Regions from separate parts of the Streptomyces sp. NPDC048523 genome, predicted to be linked through region 3. Evidence: riboswitches for the same ligand, from Rfam matches in the RefSeq annotation. Region 3 holds a riboswitch; each other region holds the start of a gene.
The links. Region 3 has a riboswitch for cobalamin ahead of ACGFWE_RS19855 (ribonucleoside-diphosphate reductase subunit alpha). Riboswitches for the same ligand answer to the same signal wherever they lie in the genome.

Region 1 (6,923 bases), on a different contig from region 3:
TGTGCACGATCGCGCGGGCGTCGGTACTGCGGTAGACCGCCAGGTGCATGGGGAGTTCACTCGTGGGGACCAGGGTGCCCAGGACCTGACGGCCCTCCAGGTCGACGCCGGTCACGTCGTCCGGGGTGAGGCGGTCGTAGGGGACGCCGGACGGGGTGACCAGGACCGTGTCCCCTACGCGTACCGAGACGTTGCCGGAGGTGCCGACGACCAGTCCGTCGGTGACCGTCCGGCGGGCCGTGTCGACCAACTCGCCCCACGCGTCCGCCTCGCCCGATGATTTCTGCCGTTCCTCAGCCATGCCGTGATCCTGCCAGGCGGGGCGCCGGAGGGCGCGTTTCCGGGCGTGCGCCCCTCTTTGTCCCGTGATCGCAAGGCTGCCCGGCACCGAACCCGCGCCGTGGCCCTGTCCGTGGTCATGCTCAGCGCGGGAGGCATGGCGTTCGCCCGGTCGGGCCCCGGCCGGTCTGGCAGCAGGCCTTGGTCAAGGGCGCCAGGTTCGTCTACCGGCATCCTGCGCAGGCCGCGTACTTCGTGCGCAACGGCGGTGCCTGGTCCGCGGACGGCTGGCCCCTGCCGCCGGCGCTGGACATTGCATACAACCCGTGTGCGAGGCGAAGCGGCTGACCGGGCGCCGGCCGGTGATCTACACAGCGGCGCCTTCGCCGCAATCACGCGCTGTGGGTGGCCAGTCTGCCGGGTGACCAAAATCTCTTCAACGGGTCGGCTCGACAGCTCAACAGGTTCGCCGCCGGGGCGTAGCCGTGGGGCGTACGGGTCGTGCGGGGGCCGCGGGGTTCGACGCGGGGACAGCAGAAGATTCCGGTCACCGTGCGGCCCGCCCCAGTTCACCTTCCGTTCATCCAGGTTACCTACGTTCAATCTGCCAATGACCTCGAACGATTGCCTGGGTAAATGGAAAACTTCTCGCTGATCCTCGCGATTGTGGTCGTCACCGCACTCGCGTTCGATTTCACGAACGGTTTTCACGACACCGCCAACGCGATGGCCACCACCATCTCGACCGGTGCGCTCAAGCCCAAGGTCGCGGTGGCCATGTCCGCCGTGCTGAACCTTGTGGGCGCCTTTCTCTCGGTGGAGGTCGCCAACACGATCTCCAAGGGTCTCGTCGACGAGACCGGCATCCGTCCCGAGGTCATCTTCGCCGCCCTGGTCGGCGCGATCCTCTGGAACCTGCTGACCTGGCTGGTGGGTCTGCCCTCCAGTTCCTCCCACGCCCTGATGGGCGGTCTGATCGGCGCCACCATCGCCTCGGCGGGCATGGGCGCGGTGCACGGCGACGCGCTCGTCACCAAGGTCCTCATCCCCGCCGTCGCCGCCCCGATCGTCGCGGGCGTCGCCGCCATGCTGGCCACCCGGCTCTCCTACACGCTGGGCAAGAAGGCCGACGGCAAGGCCGCCGCGAAGGGCTACCGCACCGGACAGATCGCCTCGGCCGGCCTGGTCTCGCTGGCCCACGGCACCAACGACGCGCAGAAGACGATGGGCATCATCACCCTCGCCCTCGTCGCCGGCGGCGTCGTCGCCCCCGACTCCGACCCGCCCACCTGGGTCATCCTCTCCGCGGGTCTCGCCATCGCGCTCGGCACCTACCTCGGCGGCTGGCGCATCATCCGCACCATGGGCAAGGGCCTGACCGACCTTCAGCCGCAGCAGGGCTTCGCCGCACAGACCAGCGCGGCCACCGTCATCCTGGCCTCGTCCCACCTCGGGTTCTCCCTCTCCACCACGCACTCCGTCTCCGGTTCGGTGATGGGCGCGGGCCTCGGCCGCAAGGGCGGGGTCGTCCGCTGGTCGACGGCCACGCGGATGTTCGTGGCCTGGGGCCTGACGCTCCCGGCGGCGGCCCTGGTGGGCGCCCTGGCCGAGTCGGTCACGAACCTCGGCGACTGGGGTACGGCGCTCGTGGCGGTCTTCCTCGTCGCCTCCAGCGCGGCGATCTGGAAGATCTCGCGGCGCGAGGTCGTGGACGCGTCCAACGTCAACCACACCGACGAGCCGGCCGGCGTGGTGACCACGGCGATCGCCGTCGTGACCCCGCCGCCCACCGGCACCGTGACCGAGGGCCTCACCGCCACGATCCCGGCTCCGGCCCCCGCCCCGGCCGCCGCGACGGAACCGGCCCCGCCGGCCGCCGTCTGAGCCCCCCTCCTAAGGAAGCCTCACCATGAAGATCGACTGGGAAGCACTCGGCTCCGTCTTCGGCGTCAGCCTCGTCGTCACCGTGGGCCTGGTGGCCCTGTTCACCCTCGGCATCATGGGCCTGTCCCGCCAGGAGCGGGCCACGGCCCAGGGCGGCTCGGCCACGCTCGCGGTCACCGGCGCCTACGCCTGCTTCGCGGCGTGCGCGGCGGCGGTGGCGTACGGGATCTCTCTGATCGTGGCCTGATCGTGGCCTGACGGCCCCCCGCCACTCGACGGCCGGGCGGGCACGGAACTTCCAGTTCCGTGCCCGCCCGGCCGTCTTTCATGACCGGCGATGTGGGGTTCTGCACACTCTCCCGCCGCAGGTCAACAACAAGTTGACGGGTCTCGAAGGCCCGTGGTGGACTGCCGGAGCCATTTACGGCGGCAGAAGAGGAAGCCGGTGCGAATCCGGCGCGGTCCCGCCACTGTCACCGGGGTAGACAACCCCGGGAGCCAGGAACTCTCGCCGCCGGACTCGTCGAACCAGGGCGTGGACACCCTGAGTGAGGACATGACGCGATGCTCGCCTGCCGATCCACCAGCGGTACCCGGTACGTGAACGACCCTGCGATCGGCTGACCCGATGCGTGCCGATCGCGTTTTCGCGTACGGCGCCGCCGCCGGTCTGATCGGTGACCTTCTGCTCGGTGACCCCCGTCGCGGGCATCCGGTCGCCGCGTTCGGGCGGGCCGCCGGGGCCGTGGAACGGGTGCTGTGGCGGGACCACCGGGGGTGGGGCGCGCTGCACACCGCCGTGTGCGTGGGCGGTGCGGTGGCGCTCGGCGCCGTCGCGGAGCGGGCCGTACGACCGTCCCGCACCGCCTCCGTCGTGCTCACCGGGGCCGCCACCTGGGCTGTCGTGGGCGGGACGTCCCTCGTACGGGAGGCCCGGGTCGTCGGGCGGGCGCTGGAGGCGGGGGACGTCGAGGCGGCCCGGGAGCGGCTGCCCCATCTGTGCGGGCGGGATCCGCAGGCCCTCGACGCCGACGGGATCGCCCGGGCGGTCGTGGAGTCCGTGGCCGAGAACACCTCCGACGCCGTCGTGGGGGCGCTGGTGTGGGGTGCCGTCGGCGGGGTGCCGGGGCTGCTCGCGTTCCGGGCCGTGAACACGCTGGACGCCATGGTGGGGCACAAGTCGCCCCGGTACCGGCGTTTCGGGTGGGCTTCCGCCCGGCTCGACGACCTCGCCGGGTGGCCGGGGGCGCGTCTCACCGCCGTACTCGCCGCCGTGGCCGGAGACGATCCCCGGGGTGCCGTGCGGGCCTGGCGGGAGGATGCGCACAGGCATCCGAGCCCCAACGCCGGGCCCGTCGAAGCCTCGTTCGCGGGGGCGCTGGGTGTCCGGCTCGGGGGGATCCTCTCGTACGCGGGGCGGGTCGAACACCGGCCGCTGCTCCATCAGAAGGGGCGCGCCGTCGCCGTGTACGACATCGAGCGCGCCGCACGGCTGTCGCGGCGCGTCGGGCTGCTCGCGCTCGGCGTCGGTGTCGCCGCGCGGGCCTTCGTGAAGGGGCGCAGCGCATGAGTGGCGGAGGGCTTCTCGTCGCCGGTACCACCTCCGACGCCGGCAAGAGTGTCGTCACCGCGGGGATCTGCCGGTGGCTGGTGCGACAGGGGGTCAAGGTCGCGCCGTTCAAGGCGCAGAACATGTCCCTCAACTCGTTCGTGACGCGGGAGGGCGCGGAGATCGGGCGGGCCCAGGCCATGCAGGCGCAGGCCTGCCGCATCGAGCCGACCGCGCTGATGAATCCCGTGCTGCTCAAGCCCGGTGGCGAGCAGAGCAGTCAGGTCGTGCTGCTCGGGAAGCCGGTCGGTGAACTGAGCGCCCGGGGCTATCACGGCGGGCGGCAGCAGCGGCTCCTCGGGACCGTGCTCGACTGTCTCGCCGAGTTGCGGGGCACGTATGACGCGGTGATCTGTGAGGGGGCCGGGAGCCCGGCCGAGATCAACCTGCGGCGGACCGACATCGTCAACATGGGGATCGCCCGCAACGCCGGGCTGCCCGTGCTGGTCGTGGGCGACATCGACCGCGGGGGCGTCTTCGCCTCCTTCTTCGGGACCGTCGCGCTGCTCTCGGAAGAGGACCAGAAGCTCGTCGCCGGGTTCCTCGTGAACAAGTTCCGGGGGGATGTCAGCCTCCTGGAACCCGGGCTCGACATGCTCCACGGACTCACCGGGCGGCACACCTACGGCGTGCTGCCCTTCCGGCACGGCCTCGGGATCGACGAGGAGGACGGGCTGCGGGTGTCCCTGCGGGGGACGGTCCGGGAGTCGAACACGGCTGCTCCCCTCGGGGAGGACGTGCTGCGGGTCGCCGTGTGCGCGATCCCGCTGATGTCCAACTTCACGGACGTCGACGCCCTGGCCGCCGAACCCGGTGTCGTGGTGCGGTTCGTGGACCGGCCCGAGGAACTGGCCGACGCCGACCTCGTCGTGATTCCGGGAACCCGTGGGACCGTCAAGGCACTTCAGTGGCTGCGGGAGCGGGGCCTCGCGGCGGCCATCGGGCGCAGGGTCGCCGAACAGCGGCCCGTCCTCGGCATCTGCGGCGGGTTCCAGATCCTCGGCGAGCACATCGAGGACGAGGTCGAATCGCGCGCCGGCGCGGTCGACGGTCTAGGTGTGCTGCCCGTGCGGGTGCGGTTCGCGCGGGAGAAGACCCTCACCCGGCCGGTGGGGGAAGCCCTCGGGGAGCCGGTCGAGGGGTACGAGATCCACCACGGGGTCGCCGACGTCGGCGGAGGCGTCCCCTTCCTCGACGGCTGCCGCGTGGACCAGACCTGGGGCACGCACTGGCACGGCTCGCTGGAGTCGGACGGCTTCCGGCGGGCCTTCCTGCGGGAGGTGGCGGCCGCCGCGGGCCGCCGGTTCGTGCCGGCCCCCGACACGTCGTTCGCCGCGCTGCGCGAGGAGCAGCTGGACCGGCTCGGCGACCTGATCGAACAGCACGCGGACACGGACGCGCTGTGGCGGCTCATCGAGTCCGGCGCGCCGCAAGGACTGCCTTTCATTCCACCGGGAGCGCCCGCATGAGCACAGTGTTGTTGTTGTCCACCGCCGACACGGACCTGTTGGCGGCCCGGGCCGCTTCCGGCGCCTCGTACCGGATCGGGAACCCGACCCGGGTCGATGTCGCGCAGGAGCTGCCGGCGCTGATCGAGGGCGCGGACATCGCCGTCGTACGGCTGCTCGGCGGCAAGCGGGCCTGGGAGGACGGACTCGCCGCGCTCAAGGCTTCGGGCATCCCCACCGTGCTGCTGGGCGGAGAGGCCGTTCCCGACGCCGAGTTGATGGCCGAGTCGTCCGTGCCCGCTGGTGTGGTCGCGGAGGCGCTCAAGTACCTCGTCGAGGGCGGGCCCGCCAACCTGGAGGAACTCGCCCGGTTCCTGTCCGACACCGTGCTGCTGACCGGCGAGGGATTCGTCGAGCCGCAGAAGATGCCGGAGTACGGCGTCCACGGCGACCGTCCTTTCGTGGAAGGCCGCCCCACCGTCGGCGTGCTCTTCTACCGGGCCCACGAGCTGAGCGGCAACACCGGCTTCGTGGACACCCTGTGCGAGGCGATCGAGGCTAAGGGCGCCAACGCCCTGCCCGTGTACTGCGGTTCACTGCGCGGGGCGGACCCCGCGCTCTACGAGATCCTCGCCCGGGCCGACGCACTCGTCGCCACCGTCCTCGCCGCCGGCGGCACCCACGCCTCGCAGGCCTCGGCCGGCGGTGACGAGGAGGCCTGGGACATCGGGGCGCTGGCCGACCTCGACGTGCCCGTGCTGCAAGGGCTCTGCCTGACAACGTCCAGGGCGGTCTGGGACGAGTCCGACGCGGCCCTGTCCCCCATGGACGCGGCCATGCAGGTGGCGATCCCGGAGTTCGACGGACGGCTGATCACCGTGCCGTTCTCCTTCAAGGAGCAGGGCCCCGATGACGTCCCGGTGTACGTGGCCGACCCGGAGCGGGCCGCACGGGTCGCCGGGATCGCCGTACGGCACGCGGAGTTGAGGCACAAGCCGAACGCCGAGAAGAAGCTCGCGCTGGTCTTCACCGCGTATCCGACCAAGCACTCCCGGGTCGGCAACGCTGTGGGCCTGGACACGCCCGCCTCTGCGGTACGGGTGCTGGACGCGCTGCGGGATGCCGGGTACGTCGTCGAGGGGTATCCCGACAACGGCGACGAGCTCATCCACCGGCTCATCGAGGCCGGCGGTCACGATGTCGAGTGGCTCACCGAGGACCAGTTGGCCTCCGCGCCCGCGCGGGTGCCGCTCGCCGACTACCGGGCCTGGTTCGACAAGCTGGACCCGGTGCTCCGCCAGGCCATGCTGGACGCGTGGGGCGAGCCGCCGGGCTCCCTCTACGTCGACGGGGACGACATCGTGCTGGCCTCCCTCCAGTTCGGGAACGTCGTCGTGATGATCCAGCCGCCGCGCGGTTTCGGGGAGAACCCGATCGCGATCTACCACGACCCGGACATGCCGCCGTCGCACCACTACATGGCCGCGTACCGGTGGCTGGACCACTCTTTCGGCGCCGACGCGGTCGTCCACATGGGCAAGCACGGCACGATGGAGTGGCTGCCGGGCAAGGGCCTCGGCCTGAGCGGGGGCTGTGCTCCGGACGCGGTGCTCGGTGAACTGCCGCTGATCTACCCCTTCATCGTCAACGACCCCGGCGAGGGCACCCAGGCCAAGCGGCGCGGCCACGCCACCGTCGTCGAC
Region 2 (6,923 bases), on a different contig from region 3:
GCTCTGGACGTCGTGCAGGTGGATACTTCGTCGACGAAGGTCTGGTTGGAGAGCGAGACTGACGCCGCCCACCACAACGCGACCTTCGATCGCATCACGCGGCTCGGGCTCGCGCACAGCAACTCCGTAAGACTCATCGACAGCATCCGCAAGGAGATGTAGAGCCGTGTCCGACTACGAGTTCAGGAAGTCCACGTACAGCAGCGGCGACGCGCACGGCGAGTGCGTCGAAGTCGCCCGCAACCACCCCGGCACCATCGCCGTCCGCGACTCCAAGACCCCCCACGGGCCGATACTCCAGGTCGTCCCCGACACCTGGACCACCTTCATACGGTCCCTGCACCAGGTACACCCCTGACCAGCCCGCCATACCGCGTACCGGCACACAAAAATCCGTCGCCCCGCTCCCACCCCTCCCCCTACCCTCACCCCATGCAGCGCGCCCAAGCCCGAGCCATCCTCTCCATCAGGACGACGCCGGAGCAGGTCCCGGTGCGCTGACAGCTGACGCAGTCCGAAGCCCCGGGGCGAGTGCCCCGGGGTTTTGTCGTTCCCGTCGGTTCCTCGCCCCCCCGATGAGCGAGGGAGACCCCCATGAAGCCGATGCACGACCACCGCCGGCTCGGCCGTGAGCTCGAGTTGTTCGACACCGATCCCCTGATGGGCGCGGGGCTGCCGTACTGGCTGCCCGACGGGGCCGTCGTACGGCATGTCCTGGAGGAGTACGTCAGGGAGGTGGAGCGGGCCGCCGGGTACCGGCACGTGTACTCGCCGGTGCTCGGGAAGCGGGAGCTGTACGAGATCTCCGGGCACTGGTCGCACTACGGCGACGACATGTTCCCGCCGATGCGGCTCGGCGGCGAGGAGGTCGTGCTGCGGCCCAGCCTCTGCCCCCACCACGCCCTCATCTATCGGTCACGGTCCCACAGTTACCGTGAACTGCCCCTTCGCATCGCCGAGTTGGGCGGCATGTACCGCTCGGAACTGTCCGGCGTCCTCGGCGGCCTCACCCGCGTCCGCTCCATCCAGCTCAACGACGCCCACATCTTCTGCACCCCGGAACAGGCCGTGGCCGAGGCCCGCGCCGCCCTCGACCTCATCCGACGCGCCTACGACGACCTCGGCATCCGAGCGTCCAGGTACCGACTGTCGCTCCCGGGAGACTCCGGCAAGTACGTCCCCGACCCGGAACTCTGGCGCCGCGCCACCGCCCTCCTCGAAGAGGTCCTCGACGGCGTCGACCACGAGTCCGTCGAGGGCGAGGCCGCCTTCTACGGCCCCAAGATCGACGTGCAGATCACCGACCCCGCCGGCCGCGAGTCCACCCTCTCCACCGTCCAGATCGACTTCCACCAGCCCGAACGCTTCGACCTCCACTACATCGGCCCCGACGGCGGCAAACACCGCCCGGTGATGGTCCACCGCAGCATCATCGGCAGCGTGGAGCGGGCGGTCGCCCATCTCATCGAGGCACACGGCGGCGCCTTCCCGGTGTGGCTCGCCCCCGTGCAGCTGGTGGTCCTGCCGGTCGCGGAGGCACAGGAGGAACGGGCCCATGAGCTAGTACGGCGGGCCGAAGCGCGCGGCATCCGGGCCGAACTCTCCGGTCCCGGTCACGGCACCCTCGGCGCCCGCGTCCGCGCCGCGCGCCTCGTGCCGTACCAGGCGGTGATCGGGGAGCGGGAGGCCGACGCCGACTGTGCGGCCGTACGGCTGCGGGACGGGCGTAGGCCGGGAGTCGTGCCGGTCGGCGAGCTGCTGGAACGGATCGCTGCCCGCAGCGGTGATCGCGGGGCCGAACTCTGGGCGGCTGCGTAAGGTCGGTCCCGTACGCCAGTGACGAAAGGACCTCCGCCGTGACCGGTCAGCCCATTCCGGTGATCATCGACTGCGACACCGGTGTCGACGACGCCCTGGCCCTGCTGTTCGCCGTACGGCACCCGGGCATCGACCTGCGTGCGGTCACCTGTGTGGCCGGGAACACCGACGTCGACGGTGTCGTGCGCAACACGCTGACCGTTCTTGAGCAGGCCGGAGCCGGGGACATCCCCGTCGCGCGGGGTGCCGCGCGGCCGCTGATCGAGCCCGTGCGCGCCGCGCACCACGTGCACGGCCTCGACGGCATGGGCGACCTGGGGCTGCCGGCGCCGACCCGGGTCGCGGTGGACGTGGACGCGGTGACCCTGCTCAGGCGGGAGATCCTCGCCTCCCCGACGCCGGTCACCCTCATCCCCACAGCGCCGCTCACCAACATCGCCCTGCTGCTCCGCACCCACCCCGACGTGGTGCGGAACATCGAGCGGATCGTGTTCATGGGCGGCGCGGTCGCGACCGGCAACGCCACCCCCGTCGCGGAGTTCAACGTCTGGCACGACCCCGAGGCGGCCGCCGTGCTGCTCACCGCAGGGGTGCCGATCACCATGTACGGCCTGGACGTGTTCGAGCGGGTCATCGTCCCCGCCGCAGACGTCCAGCGGCTGCGGGCGAGTTCGGAGCCCAGCCTGCGCATGGCCGGGGACCTCCTCGCCCACCGCGACCCGGCCACCTCCGGTGACCCCACCCCCACCGGTGGCCTCGGCGACGCGGGCGCGGTGTGCGCGGTCGTCGACCCGGAGGGGCTGACCACCGAGCTGCTGCCGGTGGAGGTGAGCCTCGCCCCCGGCCCGACGCGCGGCCAGACCGTCGTCGACCGCCGCCGCCGTCCCGGTGAGTCCGAGATCCACGAGGGCGAGCGTGAAGTGACCCTCGTGGATGTGGCGTTGGGCGTCGACGTGGAGCGGTACGTGAAGCTGTGGCTGACGGCGGTGGAGGGGGCCTAGCCACCGAGCCCCGTCCGCTCTCTCAGGAACTGCTGACGCTCCACCGCTGCTCCACCTTCGCGAGCCGCCAGTAGGCGATCGCCGCCGCCCACACCACCACGAACAGGCCGACGATGATGTAGCCGACGTTGTCGAGGTCGATGTCGGCGATCCAGGTGGTGAGGTCGTCGGTGAGGTCGAGCTTGTCGTGCAGGACGCCGACGAGCTCGATCGTGCCGATGAAGAAGGCGACCGCGATGGACAGCCCGGTGATGGCGAGGTTGTAGAAGACCTTGCGGACGGGGTTGGAGAACGCCCACTGGTAGGCGAAGTTCATGAACGTGCCGTCGAGGGTGTCGAACAGGCTCATGCCGGCGGCGAAGAGCAGCGGCAGGCAGAGGATGGCGTACCAGGGCAGACCCGCGGCCGCGCCCGACCCGGCCATCACCATCAGGGTCACTTCCGTGGCCGTGTCGAAGCCGAGCCCGAACAGGAAGCCCAGCGGGAACATCTGCCCCGGCCGGGTGATGGACTTGGTGAGCCGGCCGAGGATCCGGTTCATGAAGCCGCGCGAGTCGAGATGCTGCTCCAGCTCCTTCTCGTCGTACGTCCCCGCCCGCATCGCCCGGAAGACCTTCAGGATGCCCAGCAGGGCGACCAGGTTGAGGGCGGCGATGAGATAGAGGAACGACCCGGAGACCGTCGTACCCAGAAATCCGAGCACCTGGTGGGTACTTGACCCCTCGTTCATGACCTTGCCGGCGAGCTGGGTGCCGCCGGCGATCAGCGCGGCGAGCAGGACCACGACACTGGAGTGCCCGAGCGCGAACCAGAACCCCCCGGACACCGGCCGCTTGCCGTCCGCCATCAGCTTGCGCGTGGTGTTGTCGATCGCGGCGATGTGGTCGGCGTCGAAGGCGTGCCGCATGCCGAGGGTGTAGGCGGTGATTCCGAGTCCGATGCCGAAGGCCTTGTCGCCCACCTCGTAGTGCTCGGGGACGACCAGGAGGAAGAGGATGCCGAAGGCGACGACGTGCAGGGCGGCTATCGCGGCCATCAGACCGACCGTCTTGACGGTGTCCTCGCGCCGCCAGCGGAAGGAGGCGGGGGCGGCGGCGGTCTCGTGCAGGGCGGTCTCGGGCAGCGCAGGATCAGTCATACGGTGGTCACTCCAGCACCTCGTGGATGAACGCGTGAGCTGCCGTGGCCGGTCTCCTGGCTTACGGGTCGTGCGTTTCCCTGCCCGCCTTCCCGGCCTGATGGTGACGGCCAGTGGCTGTCCCGTGAGGGACGTGGGAGGGAAACTCCCCGATCACAGTGGCGAGGGCCGCACCGGAATGGACCTTTGAGGGGTCGTCACCGGCTTCCCGAGCACCACGGCCCGCCCACCGTAGGGGGGAGCGGGGGTTCCTGCATAGCTGCACACCTGCGCAGGTATGGAAGATCACACAGAGCCGCCTGCGAGGATGTGCGCCATGCACCTCGTCCCGGCCGACCGAGCCGACCGCCGCACCATCGACGGACACCGGGTGTGCGACGCCATCGCCGCGATCGGCGACCCGGGACACGTCCGCACCTGGTCCGACCGCTTCGCCCTCCTGGCCGACCCCAACCGTCTCGCCCTGCTGCTCGCCCTGTACCGGACCGGCCCCCTGGCCGTCTCCGACCTCGCGATCGCGACCGGCATGAACGACCCGGCCGTGTCCCAGGCGCTACGGCTGCTGCGGGCGGCCGGGGTCGTGGCGGGCGAGAAGGAGGGACGGGTGGTGCGGTACCGGGTGGTGGACGAGGCGGTACGGGGGCTGTTGCAACAGGTGTCGTGAGGGGGCGTCGGACAACTCCGGACTGCTGAGGGGCAGTTCAGCGGCACTGAAAGACCAGGACATCCGTCAGTGTGCCTGTGTACCGTGCCCCTATGACCGACAACCGAAAGGGCCGTGCCGCGTAGGCGCCCCTCAGCCCTGCGGGCTGAACTGCCGATCCGTCGCGTGAGGCCACGACGGTACCCGGCCCTCGACGGCCTCTCCGCGCGCTGCATGGCCGATCTGCGCCGCCTGGAGCGATCCCGCTCCTTTCTCGAGGACACGGTTGAAGCGTTCCGGCGCTGGAAGGCTCTTGCCCACGGACCGCTCAGACTGATCGCGGACCCGACGACAGCGCAACGATGCGGCATCCCCGGCTGTTGTGACGTGGGGTACTTCAGGGATCACCTCGAAGCCGTTCTGCACGCCCTGCCCAAGCAGAGCGCACGAGAGTTGCGCGCTCTCCTGACCCCCCTCGACGACGAGATTCTGAGACGGGCGAAGGTCATCCAGGTCGACAACCTCGGCGTGCCGTGGTGGCGGGACCAGCTCTAGGTCCAGGAGGCGTGAGCGGTGCCCAACTCGCTTGACACAGTGGTGCCGTCGTGAGGTGATCCATGCACCGTGATCCTTTGGGGGGGACCTTGTCGTACGTGGCCGTGACGCTTGCCGGTGCCGACACACCGGGTGAGCATCTCCAACTGGCGGCCTTCACGGCCATGGCCGCGATCGTCTTCATATGGCTGGGGCGACGGCAGCGCAGCACGGGGCGCAACGTGCTCGCACCGAGCGAGACGATGAGGGCCGGCGACCGGCTCATCCCGGCACCACCCCCGAGCCGCGGGCACCGCAGAGCAGGGTGGGCGTGGATCGCCTTCGGCTGCGTCTTCCTCCTGCCGGCGGTGTTCAACCTCCTGGCGGCGATCCATGAACTCATCGACTGAGTCGGCCTGCGTCACCGCCGTCCGGGCCGTACATCGGTAACACGCGGTCACTCACCCCTCCACCCCCCACCACTCCGGCCCGCCCCCCTTCCACTCGATCCACGACGACTGCGCCACCTCCGCCGCGTCGATCTCCAGGCCCGCCCTGCGGAGGAACTCGGCGACGTCGGTCAGGTTGTGGGCCAGGCCGAGGATCTCGCCGTCCACGCGGACGCGGCGGCCGCCGGTGGGGGACGGGGGGTGCACGATCACGCGGATCGGTCCGGACATGTCTTCAGGATCGTCCGGGACGTACGGTCCCGCATGTCGATCCGTCATCGGTCGAGCTGTTCGCCGATGTCCGCGACGGACGAGCGCCCCAGATCGCGCAGTTCCCGCCACTCGGCCGGGCGTGGGCGGCCTCGCTGCCAGTGGGGATGGAAGAACACCTGGGCCGACAGCCGGTACAGGCGTCGGCGCAGCTCCGTGCGCCCGGGGCGCTCGGCGAGCTGCCGGTAGGTGACACTCCAGTCCCGCTGTGCCCGGGCGAGGTCGTCGGGGAACGATCGCATGCCCGGATTCAATCATGTGTTCGATTTATTGGGCCATGGCGGGTCCGTGGACGAGTCCCGGGCACGCCGAAGGGCCGCCCACACCGCGAACGGTGGGACGGCCCCGGTCGGACAGGGGTCAGGCGCGCGAAGCCTTGCGGCGACGCGTGGCCAGGACGATGCCCGCGCCGCCCGCGAGCAGCACCGCCGCGCCGCCCGCGATCAGCGGGGTGTTGCTGCTGGCGCCGGTCTCGGCGAGGTTGTCACCGCCGCCGCCGCCGTTCGGGGTGGGGGCGGCCGGAGTCGTGGTGGACTCCGAGGCCGACGGGGTCGGGGTGCTCGTACCCGGGGTCTCGGACGCCGGGGGCGTGCTCTCGGACGCCGGCGGGGTGGACTCGGACGCCGGCGGGGTCGACTCCGAGGCCGGGGGAGTGCTCTCCGAGGCCGGCGGGGTCGCCGGGGGCGTCGTCGGCGGGGTGGCCGTGCAGTCCTTCGTGCCGCCGTTCCAGGCCGCGATCAGCTTGTCCTTGATGACCGGGTGGTCCGGGCCCTTGGGGAGGTCGCCGTGCGGCAGGCCGTCCTTGGCGTCGAGCTGGCCGTCGAACTTCGTGTTGCCCCGGTAGAGGTCGATCTGCGCGTAGCAGCCGACGTCCGGGATCGAGATGTCGAGGGAGTCGACGGAGCCGGCCTTGACGGTCACGGTGTCGAAGTCGTGGAAGACCTGCTCGCCGGAGGTGGCGAACGTCGGGCCGTGCGCGCGGTAGGACGCGAGAGAAGCGGTGCAGGTGGACGCGTCGCCCGCCGCACGGACCTTGACGTGGACCTTGCCGTCCTCGGTCGGCTTCAGGT
Region 3 (6,923 bases):
TGCTTCACAGAATCGACATACCGATATGCGGACGAGGTCTTCCGCTCTCACGACACCAGCGCCTAGATTGCCTGCGCATTGCAGGTGATCAGCGCTGATCAGTGAGGGGCAGGAGTCGCGACATGTCGGATGCACCTGAAGTCGGACCACCGGTGGTGACGCCGGTACGAGTGGTCATCGCCCTCTGCCTGTTGGCGCCGTTCGTGGCGATGCTGTGGGTCGGCTCGTACGCCAAGGTCGACCCCACGTTCATCGGCATCCCGTTCTTCTACTGGTACCAGATGCTGTGGGTGCTGATCTCCACCGCGCTGACGATGATCGCGTACCAGCTGTGGCAGCGTGACCAGCGTGCCCGCCGTGGAGGTACCAAGTGAACGACGGCGTCAACGGTGTGGCTCTCACCGTCTTCATCCTCTTCTTCCTGGCCGTCACGGTCATGGGCTTTCTGGCCTCGCGCTGGCGCAAGGCCGAGAACGAGCACAGCCTCGACGAATGGGGCCTGGGCGGCCGCTCGTTCGGCACCTGGATAACCTGGTTCCTGCTCGGCGGCGACCTTTACACGGCGTACACCTTCGTCGCGGTCCCCGCGGCCATCTACGCGGCGGGCGCGGCCGGCTTCTTCGCGGTGCCGTACACCATCCTGGTGTACCCGCTGATCTTCACGTTCCTGCCCCGCCTGTGGTCGGTCTCCCACAAGCACGGATACGTGACGACCTCGGACTTCGTGCGCGGCCGCTTCGGCTCGAAGGGGCTGTCGCTGGCGGTGGCGGTCACCGGCATCCTCGCGACCATGCCGTACATCGCGCTCCAACTGGTCGGCATCCAGGCGGTCCTGGACGTCATGGGCATCGGCGGCGGCGAGAACACGAACTGGTTCGTCAAGGACCTGCCGCTGCTGATCGCCTTCGGTGTCCTCGCGGCCTACACGTACTCCTCCGGCCTCCGGGCCCCCGCGATGATCGCGTTCGTGAAGGACACGCTGATCTACATCGTCATCGCGGTGGCGATCATCTACATCCCGATCAAGCTGGGCGGCTTCGACGACGTCTTCGGCGCGGCGAGCGAGAAGTACACGGCGGCCAAGGCGGGCGGCCTCGTCCCGCTGGAGGCAGGCCAATGGACGTACGCCACGCTGGCGTTGGGCTCCGCGCTCGCGCTGTTCATGTACCCGCACTCGATCACCGCGACGCTCTCCTCGCGCAGCCGTGAGGTGATCCGCCGCAACACCACGATCCTGCCGCTGTACTCCCTGATGCTGGGCCTGCTCGCGCTGCTCGGCTTCATGGCGATCGCGGCCGGGGTCAAGGTCACCAACCCGCAGCTGGCGATCCCGCAGCTGTTCGAGGACATGTTCCCGGACTGGTTCGCGGGCGTGGCCTTCGCGGCGATCGGCATCGGCGCGCTGGTCCCGGCGGCCATCATGTCCATCGCGGCCGCGAACCTGTTCACCCGCAACATCTACAAGGACTTCATCAAGCCGGACGCCACGCCCGCACAGGAGACCAAGGTCTCCAAGCTGGTCTCGCTCCTGGTGAAGGTCGGCGCGCTGGTCTTCGTCCTCACCATGGACAAGACGGTGGCCATCAACTTCCAGCTGCTGGGCGGCATCTGGATCCTGCAGACCTTCCCGGCCCTGGTCGGCGGCCTGTTCACCCGCTGGTTCCACCGCTGGGCCCTGCTCGCCGGCTGGGCGGTCGGCATGGTCTACGGCACGGTCGCCGCGTATGGCGTCGCCTCCCCGACCCAGAAGCACTTCGGCGGCTCGGCCAAGGAGATCCCGGGCATCGGCGAGATCGGCTACATCGGTCTGACCGCGTTCGTGCTCAACCTGGTCGTCACGGTGGTCCTGACCTTCGTGCTGAAGGCGCTGAAGGCTCCCGACGGCGTGGACGAGACCAGGCCGGAGGACTACACGGCGGACGCGGGCGACCCGGGGGTCCAGACGGAACTCCCGCCGGCGACAGCGGGTTCGGTCCACTAGTCACGGTGTCCACGGGCCGTCGGAGAAGTCGTCCGGCGGCCCGTTGTCGTACCCGTCGGGCACACTCACCGGCATGGACATCGTGATCCGGACCGCGCAACCCGCCGAGTACGAGACCCTCGGCGAGATCACCGCCCAGGCCTATCTCCAGGACGGCCTCCTGCTGTTCGGCGACAGCGACTGGTACCTCGAAGAGCTCAGGGACGTGGCCAAGCGGGCTGCCGCCGCGGACGTGTTGACGGCCGTGGCGGACGACACCGTCCTCGGCACGGTCACCTTCGTCCCCTCCGGCGGCCCGCTGGCCGACCTCGCCCGCCCCGGCGAGGCGGAGATCCGCATGCTCGCGGTGGCTCACGCGGCCCGCGGCAGAGGCGTGGGACAAGCCCTCGTCCAGGCCTGCGTCGAGCGCGCCGGGACCGCGGCCACCACCGGCATCGTCCTGTGCACCCAGCCCACGATGCACACCGCCCACCGCATCTACGAACGCCTCGGCTTCACCCGCGCCCCCGAGCGCGACTGGAAGCCGATCCCCGGCGACGAGTTCACGCTTCTCGCCTATGAGTTGACGCTCTGAAGTCACCGCGACACAACATATGGGCCTGCTTTCCTCACCCGGCACAAGATGTATGCTCATGCTCGCTGTCGCCGCAGGGGAATCCGGTGCGAATCCGGAACTGTCCCGCAACGGTGTACTCATGCGTGCATAAGCGCACATGAGCGTCAGTCCGAGGACCTGCCGACAGCCGCCCGTGCCGCACCGGCCCGGGTGTCATGACGTCCGGGCCTCGTGGAATGGGCCGGTGGACGCGACGCCGTGCGCGCTCGTGTGCTGCCCCCTGCCCTCCGCGAGGCCCCCGTGCCCAGCGAGGGAGTGCCCCACGTGACCATCGCGCCGGCCGATCCGGCCTCAGCGACCGAGCGGACCGCACAGCAGGACCACGACGGCCCCGGTGCCGCCCTGCTGCGGACCCTGACCGCGCTGACCGCCGACCTCCCCGACGCCGACCCCGGCCGGGTCGCCGCCGCCGCGCTGCGGGGCCGTTCCTCGCGTGCGGCTTCCCCCGAAATGGTCGTGGAGTTGCGCGAGCTGGCCACCGAGGCGGCGGCCGGCCTCATCTCCGAGGACCCCGCGTACAGCAGGCTGGCGGCCCGGCTGCTGACCGTCTCCATCGCCGCCGAGGCCGCCTCGCAGGGCGTGACCTCGTTCACCGGCTCGGTCGCCGTCGGCCACCGCGAGGGTCTCATCGCGGACCGGACCGCCGAGTTCGTGCGCATCCACGCCGAGCGGCTCGACGCGCTGGTCGACACCGAGGCCGACGACCGCTTCGGCTACTTCGGCCTGCGCACCCTGTACAGCCGCTACCTCCTGCGGCACCCGATCACCCGCAAGGTCATCGAGACCCCCCAGCACTTCATGCTCCGGGTGGCGTCCGGGCTCGCCGAGGACGACACCCCGCGCGCCCTGGACGAAGTCGCCGCGCTCTACCGGCTCATGAGCCGCCTCGACTACCTCCCCTCCTCCCCCACCCTCTTCAACTCCGGCACCCGGCACCCCCAGATGTCGTCCTGCTACCTGTTGGACTCCCCCAAGGACGAGCTGGACTCCATCTACGACCGCTACCACCAGGTCGCCCGGCTCTCCAAGCACGCCGGCGGCATCGGCATCGCCTACTCCCGCATCCGCTCCCGCGGTTCGCTGATCCGCGGCACCAACGGGCACTCCAACGGCATCGTCCCGTTCCTGAAGACCCTCGACGCCTCGGTGGCCGCCGTGAACCAGGGCGGCCGGCGCAAGGGCGCGGCCGCGGTCTACCTGGAGACCTGGCACTCCGACATCGAGGAGTTCCTGGAGCTCAGGGACAACACCGGTGAGGACGCCCGTCGTACGCACAACCTGAACCTCGCGCACTGGGTGCCGGACGAGTTCATGCGCCGGGTGAACGCGGACGCCGAGTGGTCGCTCTTCTCGCCGGCCGATGTGCCCGAGCTGGTCGACCTGTGGGGCGAGGAGTTCGACGCGGCGTACCGCAAGGCCGAGGCCGCGGGGCTCGCGAAGAAGACGATCCCCGCGCGTGACCTCTACGGCCGGATGATGCGCACCCTCGCGCAGACCGGCAACGGCTGGATGACCTTCAAGGACGCCGCCAACCGCACGGCCAACCAGACGGCCCTGCCCGGCCACACCGTCCACTCCTCCAATCTCTGCACGGAGATCCTGGAGGTCACGGACGACGGGGAGACGGCGGTCTGCAACCTGGGGTCGGTGAACCTCGGCGCGTTCGCCGACACGACGACCGGCGACATGGACTGGGAGCGGCTGGACGCCACCGTCCGCACCGCCGTGACCTTCCTCGACCGGGTCGTCGACATCAACTTCTACCCGACCGAGCAGGCGGGCCGTTCCAACGCCAAATGGCGTCCCGTCGGTCTCGGCGCGATGGGCCTGCAGGACGTCTTCTTCAAGCTGCGCCTGCCCTTCGACTCCCCCGAGGCCAAGCGGCTCTCCACCCGGATCGCCGAGCGGGTCATGCTCGCCGCCTACGAGGCCTCCGCCGACCTCGCCGAGCGGAGCGGCCCGCTGCCGGCCTGGGAGAAGACCCGTACGGCACAAGGGGTTCTGCACCCCGACCACTACGCGACGGACCTCACCTGGCCGGAGCGCTGGGCGGCACTGCGCGAGCGCATGGCCACCACGGGTCTGCGCAACAGCCTCCTGCTCGCCATCGCGCCCACCGCCACCATCGCCTCGATCGCCGGGGTGTACGAGTGCATCGAGCCGCAGGTCTCCAACCTGTTCAAGCGCGAGACGCTGTCCGGCGAGTTCCTCCAGGTCAACTCGTATCTGGTGAAGGAGCTCAAGGAGCTCGGCGTGTGGGACGCCCGCACCCGTGAGGCGCTGCGCGACGCGAACGGCTCGGTGCAGGACTTCGCGTGGATCCCCGGAGACGTACGGGCGTTGTACCGGACGGCGTGGGAGATCCCGCAGCGCGCTCTGATCGACATGGCGGCGGCGCGGACCCCGTTCCTCGACCAGTCGCAGTCCCTGAACCTCTTCCTGGAGACGCCGACCATCGGCAAGCTCTCCTCGATGTACGCGTACGCCTGGAAGTCCGGGCTGAAGACGACGTACTACCTGCGCTCGCGCCCGGCGACCCGGATCGCCCGCGCCGCACAGGCGACGGTGCCCGTCCAGCAGCCGGCCCCCGAAGACGCGGTCGCCTGCTCCCTTGAGAACCCCGAGTCCTGCGAGGCCTGCCAGTAATGACCAGCGGAGCCAAGACTGTGCCTTCCAAAAACCTGCTCGACCCGGGCTTCGAGCTGACCCTGCGCCCGATGCGCTACCCGGACTTCTACGAGCGCTACCGGGACGCCATCAAGAACACCTGGACCGTCGAGGAGGTCGACCTCCACTCGGACGTCTCCGACCTGGCGAAGCTCAGCCCCGCCGAGCAGCACCTCATCGGCCGCCTGGTGGCCTTCTTCGCGACCGGCGACTCGATCGTCGCGAACAACCTGGTGCTCACGCTGTACAAGCACATCAACTCGCCCGAGGCGCGCCTGTACCTGAGCAGGCAGCTCTTCGAGGAGGCCGTCCACGTCCAGTTCTACTTGACGCTGCTCGACACCTACCTCCCCGACCCTGAGGACCGGGCGGCGGCCTTCGACGCCGTCGAGAGCATCCCCTCGATCCGCGAGAAGGCGGAGTTCTGCTTCCGGTGGATCAACGAGGTGGAGAAGCTGGACCGGCTGGAGTCCCAGGCCGACCGCCGCCGCTTCCTGCTCAACCTGATCTGCTTCGCCGCGTGCATCGAGGGCCTCTTCTTCTACGGCGCCTTCGCCTACGTCTACTGGTTCCGCAGCCGGGGTCTGCTGCACGGTCTCGCCACCGGCACCAACTGGGTGTTCCGCGACGAGACCATGCACATGTCCTTCGCCTTCGACGTGGTCGACACCGTCCGCAAGGAGGAGCCCGAGCTCTTCGACGACCGGCTCCAGCAGCAGGTCACCGACATGCTGGCGGAGGCCGTGGAGGCGGAGCTGCAGTTCGCACGCGACCTGTGCGGCGAGGGACTGCCCGGCATGAACACCGAGTCGATGCGGCAGTACCTGGAGTGCGTGGCCGACCAGCGACTGACGCGGCTCGGCTTCGCGCCGGTGTACGGCTCGCAGAACCCGTTCTCCTTCATGGAGCTCCAGGGTGTCCAGGAGCTGACCAACTTCTTCGAGCGGCGCCCGTCCGCGTACCAGGTGGCCGTGGAGGGCACGGTCGACCTGGACGAGGACTTCTGACGGGACATCTTCAAAAATCGGTGGATCCGGGCACGTGGGTGGTACGTCCAAGGGGGAAGGAGGCCATCCATGCGCCCGATCCGCAAGACGACCCTCGCCCTCGCGACACTGACGCTGCTCCTCGCGGGCTGCGGCACCGACGCCGGGAACGGGAAGGGGGGAGGCGGCGACAGTGTGTCGCCGTCCTCCCCCACCGCCACACCCACCGCGACCGGATGCACGACCCGGGCGGAACTCGGTGCCACCGACAGCGGGGACACCGTGTGCCTCACGGTGGGTGACACGATCCGGATCAGCCTGGACGGGACCAGGAACCGGCCCTGGAAGCCGGTCGCCGTCGACGGCAGCGGTCTGGAGGCCACCAACAGCGGCATCGTCCTGCTGCCCGGTGACGCGAGCTCCGCGTACAAGGCGGTCTCGGCGGGCCGGGTCCGGCTGAGTTCACAGCGTCCCCTGTGTGCCACCGGGACCGGCGGCATCTCCTGCAAGGGCATTCAGGAGTGGCGGGTCACCGTGCTGATCACCTGAGCGTGACCGCGTCCGCGGCCGACACCTTCAGCGAGGTCGTCGTGGTGCCGGGGAAGTACCAGCGCCAGCTGCCCGCCGACGTGGCGGTCACCTTGGTGCCGAGCCGGCCCACGTTGTCCGTCTT

Region 1: another riboswitch for cobalamin. It lies ahead of ACGFWE_RS37435 (cobalamin biosynthesis protein); the one in region 3 lies ahead of ACGFWE_RS19855 (ribonucleoside-diphosphate reductase subunit alpha).
Region 2: another riboswitch for cobalamin. It lies ahead of ACGFWE_RS27350 (HoxN/HupN/NixA family nickel/cobalt transporter); the one in region 3 lies ahead of ACGFWE_RS19855 (ribonucleoside-diphosphate reductase subunit alpha).

What each region holds. Positions count from the first base shown of each region.
Region 1 is NZ_JBICWQ010000010.1:169,164-176,086, reverse strand. It holds gene ACGFWE_RS37450 (class II aldolase/adducin family protein) at 1-301, opposite strand, end outside; gene ACGFWE_RS37445 (anion permease) at 916-2,163, shown strand; gene ACGFWE_RS37440 (hypothetical protein) at 2,189-2,410, shown strand; cobalamin riboswitch at 2,551-2,694, shown strand; gene ACGFWE_RS37435 (cobalamin biosynthesis protein) at 2,792-3,733, shown strand; gene ACGFWE_RS37430 (cobyric acid synthase) at 3,730-5,241, shown strand; gene cobN (cobaltochelatase subunit CobN) at 5,238-6,923, shown strand, end outside.
Region 2 is NZ_JBICWQ010000005.1:387,734-394,656, forward strand. It holds gene ACGFWE_RS27330 (helix-turn-helix domain-containing protein) at 1-162, shown strand, start outside; gene ACGFWE_RS27335 (DUF397 domain-containing protein) at 167-358, shown strand; gene thrS (threonine--tRNA ligase) at 604-1,818, shown strand; gene ACGFWE_RS27345 (nucleoside hydrolase) at 1,857-2,819, shown strand; gene ACGFWE_RS27350 (HoxN/HupN/NixA family nickel/cobalt transporter) at 2,842-3,957, opposite strand; cobalamin riboswitch at 3,986-4,192, opposite strand; gene ACGFWE_RS27355 (metalloregulator ArsR/SmtB family transcription factor) at 4,274-4,621, shown strand; gene ACGFWE_RS27360 (hypothetical protein) at 4,787-5,155, shown strand; gene ACGFWE_RS27365 (hypothetical protein) at 5,254-5,544, shown strand; gene ACGFWE_RS27370 (hypothetical protein) at 5,596-5,814, opposite strand; gene ACGFWE_RS27375 (hypothetical protein) at 5,859-6,095, opposite strand; gene ACGFWE_RS27380 (LAETG motif-containing sortase-dependent surface protein) at 6,214-6,923, opposite strand, start outside.
Region 3 is NZ_JBICWQ010000003.1:870,627-877,549, reverse strand. It holds gene ACGFWE_RS19870 (DUF3311 domain-containing protein) at 123-374, shown strand; gene mctP (monocarboxylate uptake permease MctP) at 371-1,981, shown strand; gene ACGFWE_RS19860 (GNAT family N-acetyltransferase) at 2,055-2,555, shown strand; cobalamin riboswitch at 2,578-2,737, shown strand; gene ACGFWE_RS19855 (ribonucleoside-diphosphate reductase subunit alpha) at 2,862-5,243, shown strand; gene ACGFWE_RS19850 (ribonucleotide-diphosphate reductase subunit beta) at 5,243-6,271, shown strand; gene ACGFWE_RS19845 (hypothetical protein) at 6,341-6,799, shown strand; gene ACGFWE_RS19840 (hypothetical protein) at 6,792-6,923, opposite strand, start outside.